3 regions of the Paenibacillus sp. RC21 genome follow, and region 1 is predicted to be linked to each of the others. Evidence: riboswitches for the same ligand, from Rfam matches in the RefSeq annotation. Region 1 holds a riboswitch; each other region holds the start of a gene.
What was found. Region 1 has a riboswitch for glycine ahead of ABIA61_RS17320 (alanine/glycine:cation symporter family protein). Riboswitches for the same ligand answer to the same signal wherever they lie in the genome.

Region 1 (3,279 bases):
TGACATTGTCCCATTACGAAACACCGCTAGGTCTGACACAGAAATATAATGGCTGGCTCGGTCGCGAAGTAATACAGCACTACGTAAATTATGCCGAAACGGTGTTTACACGTTATAAGGATAAAGTGAAATACTGGCTGACTTTTAATGAGATCAATGTGATGACGATGAGTCCGTTCACAGGTGGCGGTGTGGTCATTGATCGTGTAGATAACAAGCAGCAAGCGATCTATCAAGCCCTGCATCACCAGTTTGTGGCGAGCGCATTGGCGACAAAACGAGGCCATGAGATTATTCCTGGCTCTCAAATCGGATGTATGCTGGCTCGTATGGAAAGCTATGCACATACGTGTAACCCGGAAGACGTGCTGAAAAGTCAGCATGAAAACCAGATGAATCTGTTCTTTACGGATGTACATGCCCGTGGGGAATATTCAAATTATATGAACCGTTATTTTGAAGAAAATAATATTGTTTTGCACACAGAACCCGGCGATGCCGAAATTCTGAAAAACAACACGGTCGATTACATCTCATTCAGCTATTACATGACCTTGACTGTCTCTGCAGGTCCGGAAGGCGAGAAAGCAGCGGGGAACCTGATTGGCGGCGTGAAAAATCCATATTTGCAATCCTCTGACTGGGGCTGGCAGATTGATCCGATCGGCCTGCGTGTTACGCTGAACACATTATATGACCGTTATCAAAAGCCGCTGTTCATCGTGGAAAACGGCTTGGGTGCATATGACAAGGTGGAAGAAGACGGCTCCATTCACGACACGTATCGCATTGATTATTTGCGCCAACATATCGCTCAAATGAAGGAAGCGATTGCGGACGGTGTGGATCTGATCGGTTACACTAGCTGGGGACCTATCGACCTTGTGAGTATGTCCACTTCCGAAATGTCCAAGCGTTACGGATTTATTTATGTTGATCTGGACGATGACGGTAACGGAACACTGAAGCGCTCCAAGAAGGATTCTTTTGACTGGTACAAAAATGTAATTGCCACCAACGGCGAAGAACTGTAATCCAAGCTAACTGAATATAACCCAATATGGCCTGGGGGCGGGTGCGGCAGAGAACATCATGAGGATGAATCTGGCTGCGCCCGCCTTTATTTTATAGGCTCATCTTAAGATAACCAAACGACTTCACAAATTTTTCACTTGTAAAAAGCTGAAAGTTTTCTGTATAATAAAAAACAATTTCATATGTCTGGTTGATGTTTGCGGGAGATGGAACGTAAGTTCCGACCGAAGGGGCAAAACTCTCAGGTGCTTGGGCTGATTACAGCAACAAGCGGGACCGTAAACGGACAGAACTCTGGAGAGACCCTTAATTGGGCGCCGAAGGTGCACCGCAGATATCATCTGCTTAAACTCTCAGGCAAAAGGACAGAGACGCGAATAACCTGTGACAGGGGATGCCCTAGGCTTTTTTATGAGCTGTTAGTGGCTGAATCCTGCACAAGATGGTTGTATTTTTTCGTGCCTTTAACCTCTCCAGGAGTCGAATCAGCGGATTTGACTCTTTTTTGTTTTTTAATATGCAGGAGGAGCGGGTTGAAATGAATTTGGTACATGTGTTAGAAACGATTAGCAGTTGGATATGGGGGGCCCCACTGATCATTCTCGTTATGGGAACAGGTCTGTGGCTGACCATACGGTTGAAAATGTTGCAGGTTTTCCGCCTGCCTCTGGCGATCAAGCTGATCGGAAAGGCCCCAAATGAAGGTAGTGGGGATGTCAGCAGCTTTGCGGCCCTGAGTACGGCGCTGGCGGCTACAGTAGGTACAGGAAGTATTGTCGGCGTCGCGACAGCGATAAAACTGGGCGGACCGGGTGCTCTGTTCTGGATGGTTGTTGCAGCCTTTTTCGGGATGGCGACGAAATATGCGGAAGGTGTACTTGCAGTAAAATACCGGGTGAAGGATCGGAATGGACAATTTTCCGGCGGCCCTATGTATTATATTGAAAAAGGGCTTGGACGCCGCTTTAAACCGTTGGCGATGCTGTTTGCTTTTTCCGGGATGCTGGTAGCGCTGTTCGGGATTGGAACATTTCCTCAGGTCAAAGCGATTGTATCCTCAACCGAAAACAGCTTCGGTGTTCCACCAATTGTAACGGCATTGATTATTGCTACCCTTACGGGACTCGTTACTATTGGAGGGCTCAAGAGCATTGCCAAGGTATCGACCAAAGTTGTTCCCTTCAAAACAGGCTTGTACGTGTTGATCTGTATGATCGTACTGATTCGGTTCGCCGATCAGATTCCTGCCGCACTCGCGCTTGTGCTGCATTCGGCGTTTTCGACGACGTCTGCGACGGGTGGATTTGCCGGAGCTACGATTATGCTGGCGATGCGCAGCGGGGTAGCCAGAGGGATTTTTGCCAATGAGGCCGGATTGGGAAGCGCACCGATTGCAGCCGCAGCCGCCAAAACCAAATGGCCTGCGGAGCAAGGGTTGATTTCCATGACAGGTGTGTTTATAGATACGATGATTATTTGCGTGATGACCGGGCTGACGCTGCTGGTTAGCGGCGTATGGAGCGGTCCTACCGATGCGGGCTTGATGACGCAGCAAGCTTTCTCCAGCGCATTCCCGCTTGGTGCGGAACTGCTCACAATCATTCTGATTATGTTCGCGTTCACCACGATGCTTGGCTGGAACTACTATGGAGAACGCTGTGTTGAATATTTGCTGGGTGTCAAATGGATTAAGCCGTACCGTTATCTGTTCATTGCGCTGGTTGCCGGAGGCGCGTTTATTAAGCTGGATGCGATCTGGTTGCTGGCAGATATCTTTAACGCCATGATGGCCTTCCCGAACTTGATTGCACTGCTCGGCTTGTCGGGAATTGTAGTTGCAGAAACCCGTACCTATATGGATTCCTTGTATCCTGACAAGAAAAAGGGAATACTTGCAGGTGCCAGTGCAGGAGCAGCCATAGAAATAGAAGAAAAAGGACAAACAGTCAGCTCGTAAAGTCCGATATATCCGGATTTAAGAATATTGACTCTGCAAGATCATTTGCCAGGATAACGAAAGGGAGTGTCCCTCAGCCATTACAGGCTGGGAGGACACTCCCTTTTTGCGTTTTAGAGCAGGATAAAGCTGACTCAGTAAATCTAATCTTTGACTGCTCCAGCTGCAAGATCGGAAATAAACTGGCGGCTAATGAAAAGAAATAAAATGATAAGCGGCAGTACAGCCAACAGGGTGCCAGCAATGACCATCGCATAATCCGTATTGTAAATACCGTTTAATTGGGA
Region 2 (3,279 bases), on a different contig from region 1:
CATTTCTATACAAGGAATATCCTCCAAACAAGGGAAAAAGAACGTAATTACGCTTGCCAAAAAAGACAGCAAAAAATAGCCGCTATGCCCAATCATCGCGACTATTTTTATACAAAACCGAGTGGACAAACGCCACTCTTATTCAGTTATCCAACCTACTTTGCCCCATTATTACTCATTGGCAGTCAACTGCTCGTACTGATCCGCAGACAGCAGCTTGCTTAATGATTCCTCTACATCTCCTCCAATCTCCACTTCGATCATCCAGCCTTTTTCATAGGGAGACTCGTTCACCAGCTCAGGCGTACTTTCCAGCGCTTCATTCACCTTCAACACCGTTCCCGTCACCGGAGCGAACAGGTCGGATACTGTCTTTACCGATTCAATAGTACCGATCTCTGCCCCCTGCTCAATCGTTGCTCCCTCCCCAGGCAGCTCCACAAAAACGATATCCCCCAGCTGATGCTGTGCAAAGTCCGTAATACCGATTCGTACCGTTCCATCCTCTGTGCGCTGAACCCACTCATGTTCCTCTGTGTACCAAAATTGCTGCTTCACTTCACTCATCCTGCTCGCCTCGCTTCCATATGGATTACATCGTTTCGCCTACCCGTCTGTGACAGGTTAAGATTATGACAACAAGAACTCTCATGTCAATAATACTAACAAAAATATTTCACATTTCTCCATATATCGTTCTAGCTAAAAATACGGCAGGATATAACAAACGCTTACATATCCTTATTTATGAATAAAATGTTTTATAAAATGATGTTGATGACATTTTTGTTGACATTTCAAATAAATTTGCGTATTAATGGGTTATAACAAGTGCTTTTAGAAATACCCGATAACTGTAAACGCGGATGAACGTGGAGGGAGAGACTGCCAAAACTCGCATAGCTGTTGCCGCCTGTGAAAACAAGGTAGCAAGCGAGTCGGATCAAGCTGTTACCGGCAGGGCCGGATGACGTATAGCTGATCCAAGGGCAGCGCCGAAGGAGTAAACCTGCACCGCAGGTGAATCTCTCAGGCAAAAGGACCTCTGCCGGACGCATCTCTGGAGAGCATTCGCCATACAGGCGGATCACCCAAGGGGAAACCTGGTACACACCGGGGTAACTCTCAGGTATCAAGGACAGAGCTGAAGAAAAGTGTGTGGACTGCCGTCCATACGTTTTTTTCAGCCTGTCTTTTTTGTTTAGCTGATCACACTGGATAGGAGTGAAAAAATGACTAACTTGCGAAAAACGTCGCTGTATTCCTCCTACGGCACGCTGCCGGGGGTTCGTTGCATTGATTTTGGCGGCTGGGAGCTGCCTGTACAGTTCAGCGGCATTCAAAAGGAGCATGAGGCTGTCCGACAACGTGCGGGATTGTTCGATGTATCGCATATGGGTGAATTCCTGGTCGAGGGCCAGGAAGCCGAAGCATTTCTGCAACAGGTGACGACGAACGATGTCAGCCAATTGGAGCCGGGCCAGGCCCAATATTCGCTGCTGTGTTACCCGGATGGAGGTGTAGTAGACGACCTGCTTGTTTACCGCAAAGGGCCGGAGCGTTACATGCTCGTTGTGAACGCCTCGAATATCGACAAAGATTGGGATTGGTTGCTTCGCCATGCTCCTGCATCCGTTCATCTGGAAAACGTATCAGATGCGGTAGCACTGCTGGCATTGCAAGGACCTGAAGCTGCGCGTATTGCCGCAGCCGTGACAGACACGGACATTACGAAGCTGGCATCCTTCCGATTCAATGAGGATGTGCAATTGTTCGGGGCAAAAGCGCTCGTCTCCCGCACCGGATACACGGGGGAAGACGGCTTTGAATTTTATGTGCCCACGGCGGATGCACCGGCAGTGTGGGACGGATTGCTTCGCATCGGTGAGCCGTATGGTCTGGTTCCCGCCGGACTTGGAGCCAGGGATACGCTGCGCTTCGAGGCGCGGCTACCGCTGTACGGACAGGAGTTGTCCGCTACCATTTCGCCACTGGAAGCTGGTTTAGGCTTCTTCGTCAAGCTGAATAAGGGAGATTTTATCGGGAGAGAGGCCCTGCAACGTCAGAAAGAACAAGGTATTCCCCGCAAGCTGATCGGACTGGAAATGCTCGACCGCGGCATCCCGCGTGCCCATTATCCCGTTTTTGCGGAAGGACAGCACATTGGCGAGGTCACAACGGGAACCCAGTCGCCCACCTTAAAGCGTAATCTGGGTTTGGCTCTGGTGGACAGTCATTTCAGTTCCCTATCCACACCGCTGGAGGTCGAGATTCGTGGCAAGCGCCTGCGCGCCGAGGTAGTAGCAGCGCCCTTTTATAAACGTCCACGCTGATTTAAACGCTCGTCTTACTATAACTATCGTGATCCGTTACTAACCGCTGCCCAGTGGGCAATCGTTTATTAATCATTTGTTAATCGTTTTACGTTTTTACGATCTTGTTGGTTGAAAGGAGCCAGACCCAATGAAACAACACCGCTATCTTCCCATGACCGAGCAGGATCAAGCTGAAATGCTGCGCGTGGTCGGCGCATCGTCCATCGACGATTTATTCAGCGATATTCCCGAGGCGATCCGGTATAAGGGGGAGCTGCTCCTGTCTTCTCGGTTAGACGAAAGAGCCTTAACCCGCCACTTATCAGGACTGGCCGGGCAAAATGCCAATACTGACACGCACGCCAGCTTTCTCGGCGCAGGGATTTACGATCATCATATTCCATCCGTCATCCAGCATATCACTTCACGCTCGGAATTTTATACGGCCTACACTCCTTATCAACCGGAGGTAAGCCAGGGCGAGCTGCAAGCCATCTTCGAATTTCAATCGTATATATGCGAATTAACAGGCATGGCTGTAGCCAATGCCAGTATGTATGATGGAGCGACTGCGCTGGCAGAAGCGGGCTCATTGGCCGCCGCTGCCACCCGCCGCAAGCAGCTTATCGTATCGCGGACCGTCCATCCGGAGGCACGTCAGGTGTTGGCTGCCTATGCACGCGGGCTGGATTTGGATGTCGTGGAGATCGACTGTGCAGATGGTGTAACTGACGTGAAGGCATTAACGGCGGCCATATCGGAGCAGACGGCGGCAGTTTTGGTCCAAAGCCCTAATTTTTTCGGGGCCGTGGAAAATCTGAAGCCGATGGCTGACCTGATCCATGCGCACAAGGGTCTTATGGTCGTCAGTGCCAATCCACTGGCATTGGGCTTGCTGGAAGCGCCCGGCAAGCAGGACGCGGATATTGTCGTAGGAGACGCGCAGCCGCTTGGCATCTCCTCC
Region 3 (3,279 bases), on a different contig from region 1:
TAGCATCACGTCGATGACTTCGTCAGACGGGATGGCGCTGCGCACACCCGCCAGAGCCATATCCGCGGCGGCAAGCGCGGTCACGGCTCCCAGCCCGTTGCGCACGATGCACGGAATCTCCACGAGTCCGGCGACGGGGTCGCAAATCAGGCCGAGCGTGTTCTTGAGCGCGAGGCCCACTGCATGGATGGCCTGCTCTGGCGTACCGCCGCGCAGCTCGACCATGGCCCCTGCGGCCATCCCGATGGCTGAGCCAATCTCGGCCTGACAGCCTCCCTCCGCACCGGAGATGAAGGAATTGTTGGCGATGACGTAGCCAATCGCTCCAGCGGCGAACAGTCCGCGCACCATATGCTCGTCATCCCAGCCGAACCGCTCCTGCGCGCTGATGAACACACCGGGGATGACCCCGCATGAGCCTGCGGTGGGTGTGGCGACAATGCGACCCATGGACGCATTGACCTCTGACACGGAAAGGGCGTACGCCATGGCGAGTGCCGAGGCATCGCCGGAGCAGGTTTCCCCTGCACGCAAATATTCCGCCAGGCGTTTGCCGTCGCCGCCTGTCAATCCGCTGCGGGATACAGTGTCCTGTGTTTGTCCGCGATGAACGGCCTCCTTCATGACTTCATAATAATCAGCCATTTGGCGGAAGATTTCTTCCTCCGGTGTGTTCGTCTCTTGTACCTGTTCCTTGATCATCAGGCGACCAATCGTAGTGGATTCCTCGGCGCACAAGGCACCTAATTCATGCAGATGGCTAAACCGCATCGGATTCAGCTCCTTTTTTCAAGTTAATCATTTTGATTCCATACATATGAGGCAAAGCCCGCAGCTCGGCAATTAATTCAGCCGGAGCGGGGCTATCGGTTTCAATAGCAGTGAGCGCTTCGCCATCCCGGCCTTTGCGATCCACGTGCATATAGGCAATGTTAATGTCAGCCGCGCCCAGCGCTGAAGTCACCGCGCCCAATGTTCCGGGCTTATCCGAGTGAAGAAGCACCAGCGTAGGCAACTCTCCGGTTAGATTGACCCGGAATTCGTTGAGCTGTTGAACATGAATGTTTCCACCGCCGATGGAGGAGCCTAGCAGCGTGCGCTGATCTTCACCCTTCCATAGCTCGAAGCGGACCGTGTTCGGATGAGGGGCGGGCAGTCCGCTGACAGCGAACTCTACTTCCATCCCGGCCTGCTCTGCACATTGCTCAGCATCCGGAATCCGGTAGTCGTCTGTATCGTAATTCAGCAGTCCGGCAATGAGTGCCAGGTCTGTGCCGTGTCCCTTGTACGTATCGGCAAATGAGCCGTACAGCGTCATGCGGGCACGGTCAGGTTGCACACCGAGCCAGTGCCTGGCAACACGTGCGAGCCGCACCGCGCCAGCGGTATGTGAGCTGGAGGGTCCGGTCATAGCCGGACCGATAATGGAAAATACATCTTTGAAACGCATGGTGTGGCCCCCTGTATGTTTGAATATCATAGTATATGGTGCTGCCGCGCCTTTGCGCGGGTGTGACGGTTTCTAATGCTGACGCAGCATGTAAGCACAAAAAAGGACAGGATAAGGAAATTTCCCTTATCTCTGTCCTCGTTACCTGAGAGTTTCGTGCGGTGTATACCGCCTTACCCCTTGGGTGGCTTGCGCTCTCTCCAGAGTTGCGTCAGATGACGATACATGGACCTGAGAGATTATCCGCCAGCCGGGTGCTGACGTCTTGCTCCTTCGGTGCTGCCGGGATGTGATTCCCGGACAGGCTCTCCCGTCATCTTCATTCGCGTATACCGTTCAACAATTCCTCCTAAGCGTAATGTATGCCATGCCCGGTGTCAATCACAGGTTGGTATTTTACAGAATCAGGAATCTTCTCAATAAAAAAGATTAAATTTTACATAATTATGGATGAAATCAGGAAGGAATTAGAAGGTTGATAGCTAATCTGATAGAGGACAAGCTAATTTATGGAATAATGGGAGGGACATTTACGTATGGTAAAAGGTTTTCGGTTCACAGGTTCACGCTTGAAAGGAATGCTGCATCTGGCGGCAATCGTATCACTGCTGGTAGGACTCTTCGTTCCATTCGGCCAGGTCAAGGCAGAGGGCGCGTTGACGGTAGCGGAAGCGCTTCAGCGTCAAAGCAGCGGAGGTACGGTGACGGTAGAAGGCTACGTCGTCGGACATGCCACTGGATCGAAAACGGCTAATTTCTCTGCCCCATTTGCAAATGATTTTAACGTACTGATTGCGGATCAGGCGAGTGAACGCAATACATCTAATCTGTTAAATGTGCAACTGACATCCGCGTATAGAGGACCATTCGGGCTGTCAGGCCATCCTGAGCTGATCGGCAGCAAAATTCGCGTGACGGGTGCGCTGGGTGCCTATAACAATTTTGGTGGAGTGAAAAGCCCAAGCGCTCTGGAACTGGTAAGCGGAAGCGAGCCTGGGAACCCTGGCGAACCTGATCCTGGTACTACATTGCCGGATGGAAAAGGCAAAAAAGTGCTGTTCGATAATACGCACGCACAGACAGCCGGAGCGGCGGATTGGGTTATAGATGGAGCCTTTTCCGATTTTGCCAGCGGACTGCGTAATGCTGGTTTTACCGTGGACCCGTTGAACCGTTCCATTCCTTTTACCTATGGCGAGCAGGCTATAACGTACGACAAGCTGCGCCCATATGATGTGTTCATCATTGGTGAAGCCAATGTTGCCTTTAAGGCATCCGAGCAAGCTGCTCTGGTTCAATATGTGAAGAATGGAGGCAGTATTTTCTTCATTTCTGACCACTATAACGCAGACCGGAACAAAAACCGTTGGGATTCCTCCGAGGTTATGAACGGCTACCGCCGTGGAGCCTATTCCAATCCGGCCAAAGGGATGACTACAGAAGAAGCTGCATCACCAGCTATGCAGGGACTAACCAGTTCCGACTGGCTGGCAACGAACTTTGGCGTTCGTTTTCGCTACAATGCACTCGGTGACGTAAATGCCACGGATATCGTAGCGGCAGATCAATCCTTCGGCATTACGAAGGGTGTACGTTCGATTGCCATGCATGCTGGTTCTACATTGGCGATTATGGATCCGACCAAGGCTAAAGGAATCGCTTATATTCCTACAGGCACGAAAAAATGGGGCAATGCCGTGGACCAGGGTGTCTATAACGGCGGGGGCCGTGCTGAAGGGCCTTATGCTGCTGTAGCCAAGGTAGGTCAGGGCAAGGCAGCGTTTATCGGTGATTCTTCGCCAGTTGAGGATGCCACGCCGAAATATGTA

Region 2: linked by a shared signal. The riboswitch ahead of gcvT (glycine cleavage system aminomethyltransferase GcvT) and the one ahead of ABIA61_RS17320 (alanine/glycine:cation symporter family protein) in region 1 are both predicted to bind glycine.
Region 3: linked by a shared signal. The riboswitch ahead of sdaAB (L-serine ammonia-lyase, iron-sulfur-dependent subunit beta) and the one ahead of ABIA61_RS17320 (alanine/glycine:cation symporter family protein) in region 1 are both predicted to bind glycine.

The regions. Positions count from the first base shown of each region.
Region 1 is NZ_JBIYCS010000005.1:61,542-64,820, reverse strand. It holds gene ABIA61_RS17325 (glycoside hydrolase family 1 protein) at 1-1,034, shown strand, start outside; glycine riboswitch at 1,226-1,302, shown strand; glycine riboswitch at 1,320-1,414, shown strand; gene ABIA61_RS17320 (alanine/glycine:cation symporter family protein) at 1,574-2,992, shown strand; gene ABIA61_RS17315 (carbohydrate ABC transporter permease) at 3,136-3,279, opposite strand, start outside.
Region 2 is NZ_JBIYCS010000009.1:138,520-141,798, forward strand. It holds gene gcvH (glycine cleavage system protein GcvH) at 172-567, opposite strand; glycine riboswitch at 867-1,055, shown strand; glycine riboswitch at 1,056-1,152, shown strand; gene gcvT (glycine cleavage system aminomethyltransferase GcvT) at 1,233-2,333, shown strand; gene gcvPA (aminomethyl-transferring glycine dehydrogenase subunit GcvPA) at 2,464-3,279, shown strand, end outside.
Region 3 is NZ_JBIYCS010000006.1:20,516-23,794, forward strand. It holds gene sdaAA (L-serine ammonia-lyase, iron-sulfur-dependent, subunit alpha) at 1-771, opposite strand, end outside; gene sdaAB (L-serine ammonia-lyase, iron-sulfur-dependent subunit beta) at 761-1,450, opposite strand; glycine riboswitch at 1,660-1,773, opposite strand; gene ABIA61_RS19090 (DUF6359 domain-containing protein) at 1,987-3,279, shown strand, end outside.